3 regions of the Variovorax sp. P4_B11 genome follow, and region 1 is predicted to be linked to each of the others. Evidence: predicted binding sites of a transcription regulator. Region 1 holds the regulator's gene; each other region holds the start of a gene.
What was found. Region 1 encodes LexA, which represses DNA repair genes until DNA is damaged. Its sites were predicted from a motif close to ACTGTATNNNNATACAGT; they were not measured.
Positions count from the first base shown of each region.

Region 1 (3,715 bases):
GCTGACTTGCAGCGACTGGCTGAGTTCGTTGAGCGTGCCGGGCACCACCATCACGCCGGTGCCGATGACGAAATTGCCTGCCAGCAGGGCCCACAGGGCAGCCGGCAGCGCAGGGCGCTTCAACGGCGGACCTGCAGCGCGCCGGGGTTGACGATGTTGGTCGGATTGCCCTTGATGAAGCTCACGACGTTGTCGAAAGCCTGGCCGAAGTACATCTCGTAGCTCTCCTGCTCCACATAGCCGATGTGCGGTGTGCAGATGCAGTTTTCGAGCCGCAGCAGCGCGTGGCCCTGCAAGGGGGGTTCGCTTTCGAAGACATCGATCGCGGCCAGCCCGGGCCGTCCGCGGTTCAGTGCCGCCAGCAGCGCGTCCTGCTCGACCAGCTCGGCGCGCGAGGTGTTGACGAACAGCGCGGTCGGCTTCATGCGCGAAAGATCCTCGAGCGTCACCAGGCTGCGGGTCTCGTCGCTCAGCCGCAGGTGGATCGACAGCACATCGGCCGCGGCGAAGAAGGCCTCGCGGTTGGGCGCCACCTGGAAACCATCGGAGCGTGCCTTGGCGCAGCTTTGCTCGCGGCCCCAGATCACGACCTGCATGCCGAAGGCCTGGCCATAGCGCGCCACCAGCTGGCCGATGCGTCCATAGCCCCAGATGCACAGGGTCTTGCCCTTGAGCACTGAACCCAGGCCGAAGTTCGGTGGCATCGAGGCCGACTTGAGGCCGGCCTGCTGCCAGGCGCCGTGCTTCAGGTTGCTGATGTACTGGGGCAGGCGGCGCATCGCGGCCATGATCAGTGCCCAGGTGAGTTCAGCGGGCGCCAGCGGCGAGCCCGATCCCTCGGCCACCGCGACGCCCTGTTCGGTGCAGGCATTGATGTCGATGTGCCCTCCGGCCCGGCCGGTCTGCGAGATCAGCTTGAGCTTGGGCAGCTTCTCGATCAGCTGGCGGGAGATCTGGGTACGTTCGCGGATCAGAACGATGACGTCTGCGTCCTTGAGTCGAACCGAGAGCTGTCCGATGCCCTTGACCGTGTTGGTATAGACCTTGGCCGCATAGGCGTCGAGCTTCGAGGCGCAATTCAGCTTGCGCACGGCGTCCTGATAGTCGTCGAGGATCACAATGTTCATGGCATGCCATTGTGCCTTGCACGAACGGCATGCTGTGACGGTTGGTCGACTTTGTGTCGGACCCTCACTGAGCTCAGTGCAAGCTCAGTGCAAGTGGGCGGGCCGCGGAAGGGCCTCGGCGGCTTCGAGCGCGACCAAGCGATCGAGTTCTGCGCATACGTCCGCCATTCGACCCGAGATCACCATGCGGCCGGCGGGGCGGCCCGGTTGATGCGCATCGACCATGCGGACCACACGCAGGGGACGCACCGGCGCCGCACTTGCGGCGGCGGTGCCACCGGTTGCGCCTTGTCGCATTGCGCAGCTCGGACGGATCCCGACGTAGCGCAGGCCCGAGGACATGGCCCGGCCCGAGCGGCGACGCGGCATCCAGCGGTCGGCCAGCGATTGCAGTGGCGTCAGAAGATCAGCAATGCTGAGGAGAGCGATTCCCATGTGAACTCCAGAAAAGTCAGAGGTTGGACACAGGCAGGATTGCTTTCATCGGCCTCGACAGGGTGATGGCTCTTGGCCATACGCCCGCCACCTGTCGCGGCCGGATCGGGTGCGCATGCTGACCGCACGCGCGATGAAGCTCGGGTTACATCAGCATCGTGTTGCGGATCAGACCGACCGCGAGCCCCTCGATTTCGAAGGGTTCGCCGGGCTGGACCACGATGGTGGGGTAGTCGGGGTTTTCGGCGTGAAGCTCGATGACCTGCTTGTTGCGCTTGAGGCGCTTGACCGTGACTTCGTCGCCCAGCCGCGCCACCACGATCTGGCCGTTGCGGGCTTCCTTGGTGGACTGGACCGCCAGCAGATCGCCGTCCATGATGCCGGCGTCGCGCATGGACATGCCGCGCACCTTGAGGAGGTAGTCGGGTTGGCGCTGGAAGAGGGTGTTCTCGACGTAGTAGGTCTGGTCGATGTGTTCCTGGGCCAGGATGGGCGAGCCGGCGGCCACGCGGCCGATCAGGGGCAGCGCCAGTTGGGCCATGCCGGGCAGCGAGAGCGAGAACTGGTTGTTGCGGGATTCGTTGAGGGAGCGCAAGGCGTCGCCCTTGAGGCGGATGCCGCGCGACGTGCCGCTCACGAGTTCGATGACGCCCTTGCGCGCCAGCGCCTGCAAGTGCTCTTCGGCCGCATTGGCCGATTTGAAGCCCAGCTCGGCGGCGATTTCGGCCCGCGTGGGCGGGGCGCCAGTGCGTGCGATGGCGCTCTGGATCAAATCGAGGATCTGCTGCTGGCGGGCTGTAAGCTTGACGGCGAACTGCATGATGGCTCCTGACGAGGCACTGGCTAAACGTCCAGTACCTGTATTTTTAACCAGTTTTCAAAAGTTGGCAAGCAATGGACGAAATCTCCATCCGTGACAGACGCCGCGTGATCGTCCTCGGTACCGGCGGAACCATCTCCGGCCGTGCCGGTGCGGCGAACGACAACATCGGCTACACCGCGGGCGAAGTGAGCGTCGGCGATCTGCTGCAGGGCATCGACGCGCCGTCCGGCGTTTCGCTCGAGGCCGAGCAGGTGGCTCAGCTCGACAGCAAGGACATGGGCTTCGCCATTTGGCGGACGCTGGCGCAGCGTTGTGCGCACTGGCTCGCCGAGCCGGATGTGGCGGGCGTGGTCATCACCCATGGGACCGACACGCTCGAGGAGACTGCCTTCTTCCTGCAGTCGGTGCTGGCGCCCTCGAAGCCGGTGGTCCTGACTTGCGCCATGCGGCCTGCAAGCGCCCTGGCGCCTGACGGGCCGCAGAATCTGCGCGACGCGATCAGCGTCGCCGCCACGCCGGGGGCGCGCGGCGTGGTCGCGGTGTGTGCCGGCACCGTCCACAGCGCTTTCGAGGTGCAAAAGGTCCACACCTATCGGCTCGATGCCTTCGATTCCGGCGACGCCGGACCGTTGGCCTACGTCGAGGAAGCGGCGGTGCGGCAGCTCAGGGACTGGCCGGCGACCGATCCGGCCGCACGGGCGTCCTACGATCGCATCGCGGCCTCGACGGCCTGGCCGCGCGTCGAGATCCTGGCGAGCCATGCCGAAGCGAGCGGAACCCTCGTCGACTTGCTGCTCGACGAGCGCCGCCGCGGCGTGGCCGAGCCGGTGCAGGGGATCGTGCTGGCCGCGACCGGCAATGGAACGCTGCATCAGGCGCTCGAGGCGGCGGCCCTCAGGGCGCAGGCCGAAGGCGTGGCGGTGTTGCGGGCGACGCGCTGCGCCGAGGGGCGGATCCTGCCGAAGCCGAACCAGAGCCTGCGTGACGCCGGCGCGCTGACGCCGGTCAAGGCGCGGATCGCGCTGATGCTGGAACTGCTCGCCGGCGGTGCCGCCCACTGACGCGATGCTCGACGCGCTGCGATCGACCCCCTGGGCCTATCCGGCGCTGGAGGCGGTGCACATTGTCGGCATCGCGCTGCTGCTCGGCAACCTGGTGGCGCTCGAGGCGCGTGTCTTCGGTCGCGCCGCGACCTTGCCGGTGGCGGGCCTGGCAAGGCTCTCGCTGAGCATCGTGCTGACCGGCTTCGCATTGGCGGCGCTCAGCGGATCGCTGATGTTCGCCACGCAGCCGGCCGAACTGCTCGCCAACCGTGCGTTCCAGGTCAAGA
Region 1 is NZ_JBFUHO010000019.1:113,878-117,592, reverse strand. It holds gene AC1DYD_RS18605 (MFS transporter) at 1-123, opposite strand, end outside; gene AC1DYD_RS18600 (D-2-hydroxyacid dehydrogenase family protein) at 120-1,127, opposite strand; gene AC1DYD_RS18595 (hypothetical protein) at 1,212-1,562, opposite strand; gene lexA (transcriptional repressor LexA) at 1,708-2,382, opposite strand; gene AC1DYD_RS18585 (asparaginase) at 2,457-3,446, shown strand; gene AC1DYD_RS18580 (hypothetical protein) at 3,451-3,715, shown strand, end outside.

Region 2 (3,715 bases), on a different contig from region 1:
GCGCACGAAGCCTGGAGGCGGTGTTCGGCTGATGCAATGGGTCAGCGTCAACCCGAGCATTCGACTGCCCTCAGATCAGCCTATTCGGTCGGATCGTGGCGAAGGACCCTGGCAACGACTCCGCCGGCGAATCCCCTCGCCATCAGAAATCTCACCTGACGTGCGCGCTCCGCCGCATTCTGCGGCACTTCGCCGAAGCGGCGCTTCCAGACTTCGAGGGCGCGGTCGTATTCACTGCCCTGCAGCCCCGCCACCGCTTCGGCCACCGCCTCGGGGGCGATGCCCTTGTGCAGCAGCTCTTGCCGGACCCGGGCGGCGCCCATGCGGGAGGCGCGCTGGTGCAGCACCGACTGCACCACCCTCGCCTCGCTGATGAAATCCTTGGCCGCCAGCTCGTCGAGGGCGACGGCCAGGGTGCCGGGCTCTTCCTCGTACTTCTTGAGCTTGCGCTCGAGTTCGGCGCGCGAATGCTCGCGCTGGCTCAAGAGGCGCAGGGCGCGCCCCTTGAGCGACGGCGCACTGAAGGCCATGGCGCGCGGATTACTTCTTGTCGGCCTTCTCGACCGCTGCAGCGTCGGCGTTCACTACCGCTTCGGCCAGCAGCGGAATGCCCAGCGACTCGCGCACCTTGTTCTCGATCTCGCGCGACAGATCGGGGTTCTCGCGCAGGAACTCGCGCGCGTTGTCGCGGCCCTGGCCGATCTTCTCGCCGTTGTAGGCATACCAGGCGCCCGACTTGTCGACGATCTTGGCATTGACCCCCATGTCGATGATCTCGCCCTCGCGGCTGATGCCCTCGCCGAACAGGATGTCGAATTCGGCCGTCTTGAAGGGCGGGCTGACCTTGTTCTTGACCACCTTGACCTTGGTCTCGTTGCCGATCGCCTCGTCGCCCTTCTTGATGGTGCCGATGCGGCGGATGTCCAGGCGCACCGAGGCGTAGAACTTCAGCGCGTTGCCGCCGGTGGTGGTTTCGGGCGAGCCGAACATGACGCCGATCTTCATGCGGATCTGGTTGATGAAGATGACCATGCAGTTGGTCTTCTTGATGGTGGCGGTGAGCTTGCGCAGGGCCTGGCTCATCAGGCGGGCCTGCAGGCCGGGCAGGGAATCGCCCATTTCGCCTTCGATTTCGGCCTTGGGCGTGAGTGCGGCGACCGAGTCGACCACGATCAGGTCGACCGCGCCGGAACGCACCAGCGAATCGACGATCTCGAGCGCCTGCTCGCCGGTGTCGGGCTGGCTGATGAGCAGGTCGGACAGGTTGACGCCGAGCTTCTGGGCGTACTGGACGTCGAGCGCATGCTCGGCATCGACGAAGGCGCAGGTGCCGGCCTGGCGCTGCATCTCGGCGATGACCTGCAGCGTGAGCGTGGTCTTGCCGGAGGATTCAGGACCGTAGATCTCGATGACCCGGCCGCGCGGCAGGCCGCCGACGCCGAGCGCAATGTCCAGGCCCAGCGAGCCGGTGGAGACCACCTGGATGTCTTCCAGCGCCTCGCCTTCGCCCAGCCGCATGATCGTGCCCTTGCCGAACTGCTTTTCGATCTGGGCCAGGGCGGCCTGCAGGGCCTTGGCCTTTTCGCTGTTGGGGACCGAGATGCTGGTGCCTTTGACGAGTGCGTCCATTTGGGAAACTCCTTGAATATCAACGGGTTGCAGGAAATTCATCCTGCTGCTTTTAACCACAGGCTGGATGCTTGAACAGTAGTGTAGCGGCGGATACGGCTCAAGTTCTTCAATTTTTGGTCAGTTTGCCTTACCATTTGGCGTCATGGAAATCTCCTCCGACGCCTGGCGCCAGACCCACCTGGGCCGCCTGCTCGGCCATGCCATGCGCCGCTTCGACGAGCGCGTGCTGGCACTGATGGCGCACGACCCCGAGGTGCCCCTGGCGCTGTCGAACCTGGCCGCCCGCGCGCAGGTGAGCGCCGCCCACATCCACATCACGCGGCACCTGGCGCGCGAAGGCTCGCGGCTGACCGAGCTGGCCGAGCGCGCCGGCATGAGCAAGCAGGCGATGGGCCCGTTGGTCGACCAGTGCGAAGCCTGGGGCCTGGTCACGCGCGGGCCCGACCCGCTCGATGCGCGGGCCCGGCGGGTGCTGTTCACCACCGACGGCCTGGCCTGGCTCGAGGCTTTCCGCAACGCCGTGACGCAGGCCGAGGACGAGTTCCGCGCCAGCGTCGGCAGCGAGATCGCCACCGTGGTAACCATCGGGCTCGAAGCCTACACAGCGGCCTAGTCCAGATGGCCCCCACGCTCCCCCACTTCGTGTGGGTCGCTGCCCCCCGAGGGGGCGCAGGCCGCCTTGGGGGCGGCCCGGCGGCGGCCTAGAATTCAAAGTTGTCTGGAGGCAAGGCATCATGCGAATACTCATTGCAGAAGACGACCAGGTGCTGGCCGACGCGCTGCTGCGCAGCCTGCGCACCTCGGGCGCGGCGGTCGACCACGTGGCGACCGGCTCGCAGGCCGATGCCGCGCTGATGACCAACAGCGAATTCGACCTGCTGATCCTCGACCTCGGCCTGCCCAAGCTGCACGGCCTCGAGATCCTCAAGCGCCTGCGGGCCCGGGGCTCGCAGCTGCCGGTGCTGGTGCTGACCGCGGCCGACAGTGTCGAGGAGCGCGTCAAGGGCCTGGACTACGGCGCAGACGACTACATGGCCAAGCCCTTCTCGCTGCAGGAGCTCGAAGCCCGCGTGCGGGCCCTCACGCGGCGCGGCATGGGCGGCACCAGCAACGCGATCAAGCATGGCCCGCTGGTCTACGACCAGGCGGGCCGGGTGGCGACCATCGACGGCAAGATGATCGAGCTGTCAGCCCGCGAGCTGGGCCTGCTCGAGGTCCTGCTGCAGCGCGCCGGCCGCCTGGTCAGCAAGGACCAGCTGGTCGAGCGCCTGTGCGAATGGGGCGAGGAGGTGAGCCTCAACGCGATCGAGGTCTACATCCATCGGCTGCGCAAGAAGATCGAGAAGGGGCCGGTGCGCATCGCGACGGTGCGCGGACTCGGCTACTGCCTCGAGAAGATCCCTGGATGAAGCCCACCCCCGTTGCTTGCTCACTTCGTGTAGCCGCCTCCCCCCTCAAGGGGGCAACACCAGCGGCCCGGCAAAGCCGGTTCCGCGGTGTTCCACGAACGGGCCTCGCTGTGCGGGCCGGCTTGTTTCAAGCGTCGCAGATCATGCGATAGCGTTGTGGAAAACTGAGACAGCCTGCGGACGAGCCGGGTGAAACTTTTTCAGCGCGCGCAGCGCTCTCTCTTCGGCGAAATCCTCGACTGGATGCTCACGCCGCTGCTGCTGCTGGTGCCGGTCAGCATCGGCGTGACCTGGCTGGTAGCGCAGGGCATCGCCAATGCACCCTTCGACCGGGCCCTCGAATCCAATATCCAGACGCTGGCCCGGCTGGTCGACACGGACAATGGCCAGATCCAGTTCGTGCTGCCGCAGCCGGCGCGCGCGATCCTCGGCAGCGACGAAGTCGACCAGGTCTACTACCAGCTGCTCGACGGCCACGGCACGCTGCTGAGCGGCGAGCGCGACGTGCCTTTCCCCAGCACGGACGACCCGCCGGTGCCGGGCGTGGTCTACCTGCACAACGGCCAGATGCACGGCCGGCAGGTCCGCATCGCCTCGCTCTGGGTCGCCGGCAGCACGCCCGATGCGCCGCCGGCGCTGCTGCAGGTGGCCGAGACCCGCGAGAAGCAGTCGGT
Region 2 is NZ_JBFUHO010000002.1:304,300-308,014, reverse strand. It holds gene recX (recombination regulator RecX) at 81-530, opposite strand; gene recA (recombinase RecA) at 541-1,629, opposite strand; gene AC1DYD_RS03635 (MarR family winged helix-turn-helix transcriptional regulator) at 1,775-2,245, shown strand; gene AC1DYD_RS03630 (response regulator) at 2,367-3,041, shown strand; gene AC1DYD_RS03625 (sensor histidine kinase N-terminal domain-containing protein) at 3,231-3,715, shown strand, end outside.
Region 2: recA (recombinase RecA) is a predicted target of LexA. The motif match lies at 1,692-1,709, and genes of this name have one in related genera.

Region 3 (3,715 bases), on a different contig from region 1:
CAAGACGCCGCGACCGCCCTGCTGGCCAGCGGCATCGTCGGCTTCGACACCGAATCCAAGCCGACCTTCGCGAAGAACGAGGTGTCCGGCGGGCCGCACGTGATCCAGTTCGCGACGCTGCGCGGGGCCTGGCTGTTCCAGCTGCACCGCGCGGAGTTGCATGGCGCGCTGGGGGCCTTGCTCGCCTCCTCGGCACTCACCAAGGTCGGCTTCGGCCTTTCGAGCGACCTGAGCCTGATCCGCCAGCGTTTCGGCGTCGAGCCGTGCGGCGTGTTCGATATCGACACCGAATTCCGCCGCCGCGGCTACCGCCAATCGATCGGCGTGAAGACCGCCGTGGCCCTGGTGTTCGATCGCCGCTTCATCAAGTCGCGCAAGGCAACCACCTCGAACTGGGCCAACCGGCAGCTCACCGATGCGCAGCTGCGCTATGCGGCCAACGACGCGTATGCGGCGATCCGCGTCTTCGATGCCCTCGGGCTCCCGCGCAGCGACTAGGCGCCGTCTCCGAGCCTCGTTGCCCGGCCCTCATTGCCAGGAGCGGACCCGCGCCACGAGTTCGGCGCTGGGCGCCGTCGCATCCACCTCGAGCACACCGGGCTCGCCCACGGGGGATTCCAGGGTCGCGAACTGGTTGGCGACCAGGCTGGCCGGGAACATGTGAGCGCCGGCGCGGGCGGCGACCCTTCGCTCGGCCTCCTCGCGCGACAGCGCCATGAAGACGAAGCGCAGCCCCGGCACGGCGGCCCGCAGCCGCTCGCGATAGTCGTGCTTCAGGGCCGAACAGGTCAGCACCGCACCCTCGCGATGACGCGCCAGTTCATGGCCCAGCGTGGTGAGCCATCCCGCACGATCGGCGTCGGTGAGTGCAATCCCGGCGCGCATCTTGCGAACGCTTTCGGGCGCGTGGAAGTCATCCCCTTCGATCAGCGGCAACCCCATTTCCCGCGCCAAGGCGGCGCCTAGGCTGGACTTGCCGCAACCGGAAACCCCCATGACCACCCACCAGTGGACCGTCGAAGCTTGTTGAAAGTAAATCTTTGCCATTCGCTCCATTGTGTAACCAACCCTACTCACGAAGCGAGAACTAGAACAGATTGCCCTGCCCCGCTGCGCCAGGTGGTCGGAACGCGCTGAGGTCCAGCGCGATGCGCTCGCGGTTGAAGCCGATGCGCCGCGTCGCCTTTTCGAAACGCTGCCGGATCAGGTCGGCCCACAGGCCGCTGCCCTTCATGCGGGTCGCGAAGTCGGCGTCGTAGTCCTTGCCGCCGCGCATCTCGCGGATGCGCGCCATGATCCGGTCGGCGCGCTGTGGATAGTGCAGCTCGAGCCATTGCTTGAACAGCGGCGCGACCTCCCACGGCAGCCGAATGACTGTATAGAAAGCGCAGCGCGCGCCGGCCTCCCAGGCGGCTTCCAGCACCTGCTCCATGTCCTCGGTGAGGAACGGGATCTGCGGCGCCACGCTGACGCCGACCGGCACGCCCGCAGCGGCCAGCGTGCGCAGGGTGCGCAGCCGCCGGTGCGGCGCCGCGGCGCGCGGTTCGAGCTTGCGCGCGAGCTCGCCGTCGAGCGTGGTGATCGTGACGTAGACAGCGGCCAGCCGGTCGGCCGCCATCGGCGCGATCAGGTCAAGGTCGTGCTCGACCGCGCTCGACTTGGTCACCAGTCCGAACGGATGGCGCGTTTCGTTCAGCAGTTCGATGACGGAACGGGTCAGCCGCAGCTCGCGCTCGATCGGCTGGTAGCAGTCGGTGGCGGTGCCGATCGCGATCTGGCCGGGCCGGTAGTTCTTGCGCCCGAGTTCGGCGCGCAGGACCTCGGCGATGTTGCGCTTGGCGATCAGCTTGGTCTCGAAATCCAGGCCGGGCGACAGGTTGAGATAGCTGTGCGTGGGTCGTGCAAAGCAATAGATGCAGCCGTGCTCGCAACCGCGGTACGGATTCAGCGAGCGGTCGAACGGGATGTCGGGCGAATCGTTCTCGCAGAGCACCGACTTCACGTCCTCGAAACGGACCTCGGTGGCCAGCGGCGGCAGTCCTTCGGCCTCGCCCTCTTCGAGCGTGCCCCAGCCGTCGTCGAATTCATCGCGGACGTCGCGCTCGAAGCGATGCGGCAGGCGCGTGGCAGCGCCTCGGCCCTTGAGGGCGTGCACGGGGATGAAGGTGTCGGCCATGGCGGGCGATCTTGATACTGGATGAATTCACAGTATTTCATCTTTTTGATCACGCTGCAGCAACCGGTTGTGAGGGCCTTCGCCTGTCAGGCTCAGACGCTACCCATGGCTGTGTCAGCGTTTTCTTTGCCAGAAGCAGACATCCCCCGCAGACACGACAGTGCGCGACTCTGAATATCGCGTGCTGAGACTCTTGGCGAAATTGCACCCCATGATGAGCAAACTTCGATACCTGGCAGCCCGGCTGCGCTCCCGGGACCCATTCGACAGCATCGAGTGCATCTGCGCCATCCTTCTGCCGTGGATCCTGTGCACGATCTCGTACCTGTTGTTCCTGGCCCTCGACTTCTACTGAGCCGGGCTGGCTTGACGCTTCCGAGCCCCCAGTTAAGCTAGGAGCCCCTGCCAGCGAGACCCATGCCCCGCCACCCCGAAAACCTCTACCCCCAGTACCACGCCCACATCTACTTCGGCCCCTCGACCGTCGCCCAGGCGCGCCAGATGGCCGAGGCGGCTGGCCACGAGTTGCTGGTGGTGGTCGGACGGGTGCACGAGCGACTGGTCGGACCGCATCCGCACTGGAGCTGCCAGATCGCCTTCGACGCGGCCGAGTTCGACGAAGTCATCGCCTGGCTGGAGGCGCACCGCAACGGGCTCGACATCTTCGTGCACGGCGTGACCGGCGACGACTACCTCGACCACACGGCGCACGCCATGTGGCTCGGCAACGAATCCACGCTCGACCTGCGCATGTTCCGCAAGCCGGCCGTCTGAACCGGCGGCGGCCCGGCCTCAGAACTCCGCATCGAGCTCGTCGATCTCCTCGGGCTCCTGCTTCGCCGCCTTGACCCACTCCTGCATCGCGGGCAGTTCCATGATGCGCTTGCAGTACGCGGCACAGGCCCGGTCGAGCGACACGTCGTAAGTCATGAAGCGCGTGACCACGGGCGCGTACATCGCATCGGCCAGGCAGGGTGTTTCGCCGAACAGGAACGGGCCACCGTAAGCAGCCAGGCATTCGCGCCAGATCGCGACGATGCGGTCGATGTCCGTCTGCGCGCGCGACCAGATCTTGAAGCCGGGAAACTTCGCTTTCAGGTTCATCGGCAGCGAACTGCGCATCGAACTGAAGCCCGAGTGCATCTCGCCGCTGATCGCACGGCAGTGCGCGCGGGCCTTGGCGTCGGCAGGCAGCAGGCCGGCCTTCGGCTTGATCTCGTTCAGGTACTCGCCGATCGCCAGCGTATCCCAGACCTTCACGCCGCCATGCTCGAGCGAGGGCACCAGCATCGAGGACGACAGCAACAGCATCTCGGCCTTCATCGCCGGATCGTCCGGCGGGATGATCTTCTCGCTGAACTCCAGCCCCGCGAGGCGGCACATCAGCCAGCCCCGCAGCGACCAGGCGCCGTAGTTCTTGCTGCTGATGGTGAGGACGGGTTTGGCCATGCTGACGCTCCTGGTTGCCGGATCGGCTCTGCACGTGTGCAAGGCCTGTGCCAGAACAGTGCACCGCGGCGGCGGTCAGAACGACATGGC
Region 3 is NZ_JBFUHO010000051.1:18,944-22,658, forward strand. It holds gene AC1DYD_RS31295 (3'-5' exonuclease) at 1-498, shown strand, start outside; gene AC1DYD_RS31300 (gluconokinase) at 529-1,047, opposite strand; gene AC1DYD_RS31305 (PA0069 family radical SAM protein) at 1,088-2,176, opposite strand; gene AC1DYD_RS31310 (hypothetical protein) at 2,388-2,531, shown strand; gene AC1DYD_RS31315 (DOPA 4,5-dioxygenase family protein) at 2,594-2,950, shown strand; gene AC1DYD_RS31320 (glutathione S-transferase) at 2,969-3,625, opposite strand.
Region 3: AC1DYD_RS31305 (PA0069 family radical SAM protein) is a predicted target of LexA. The motif match lies at 2,193-2,210, and genes of this name have one in related genera.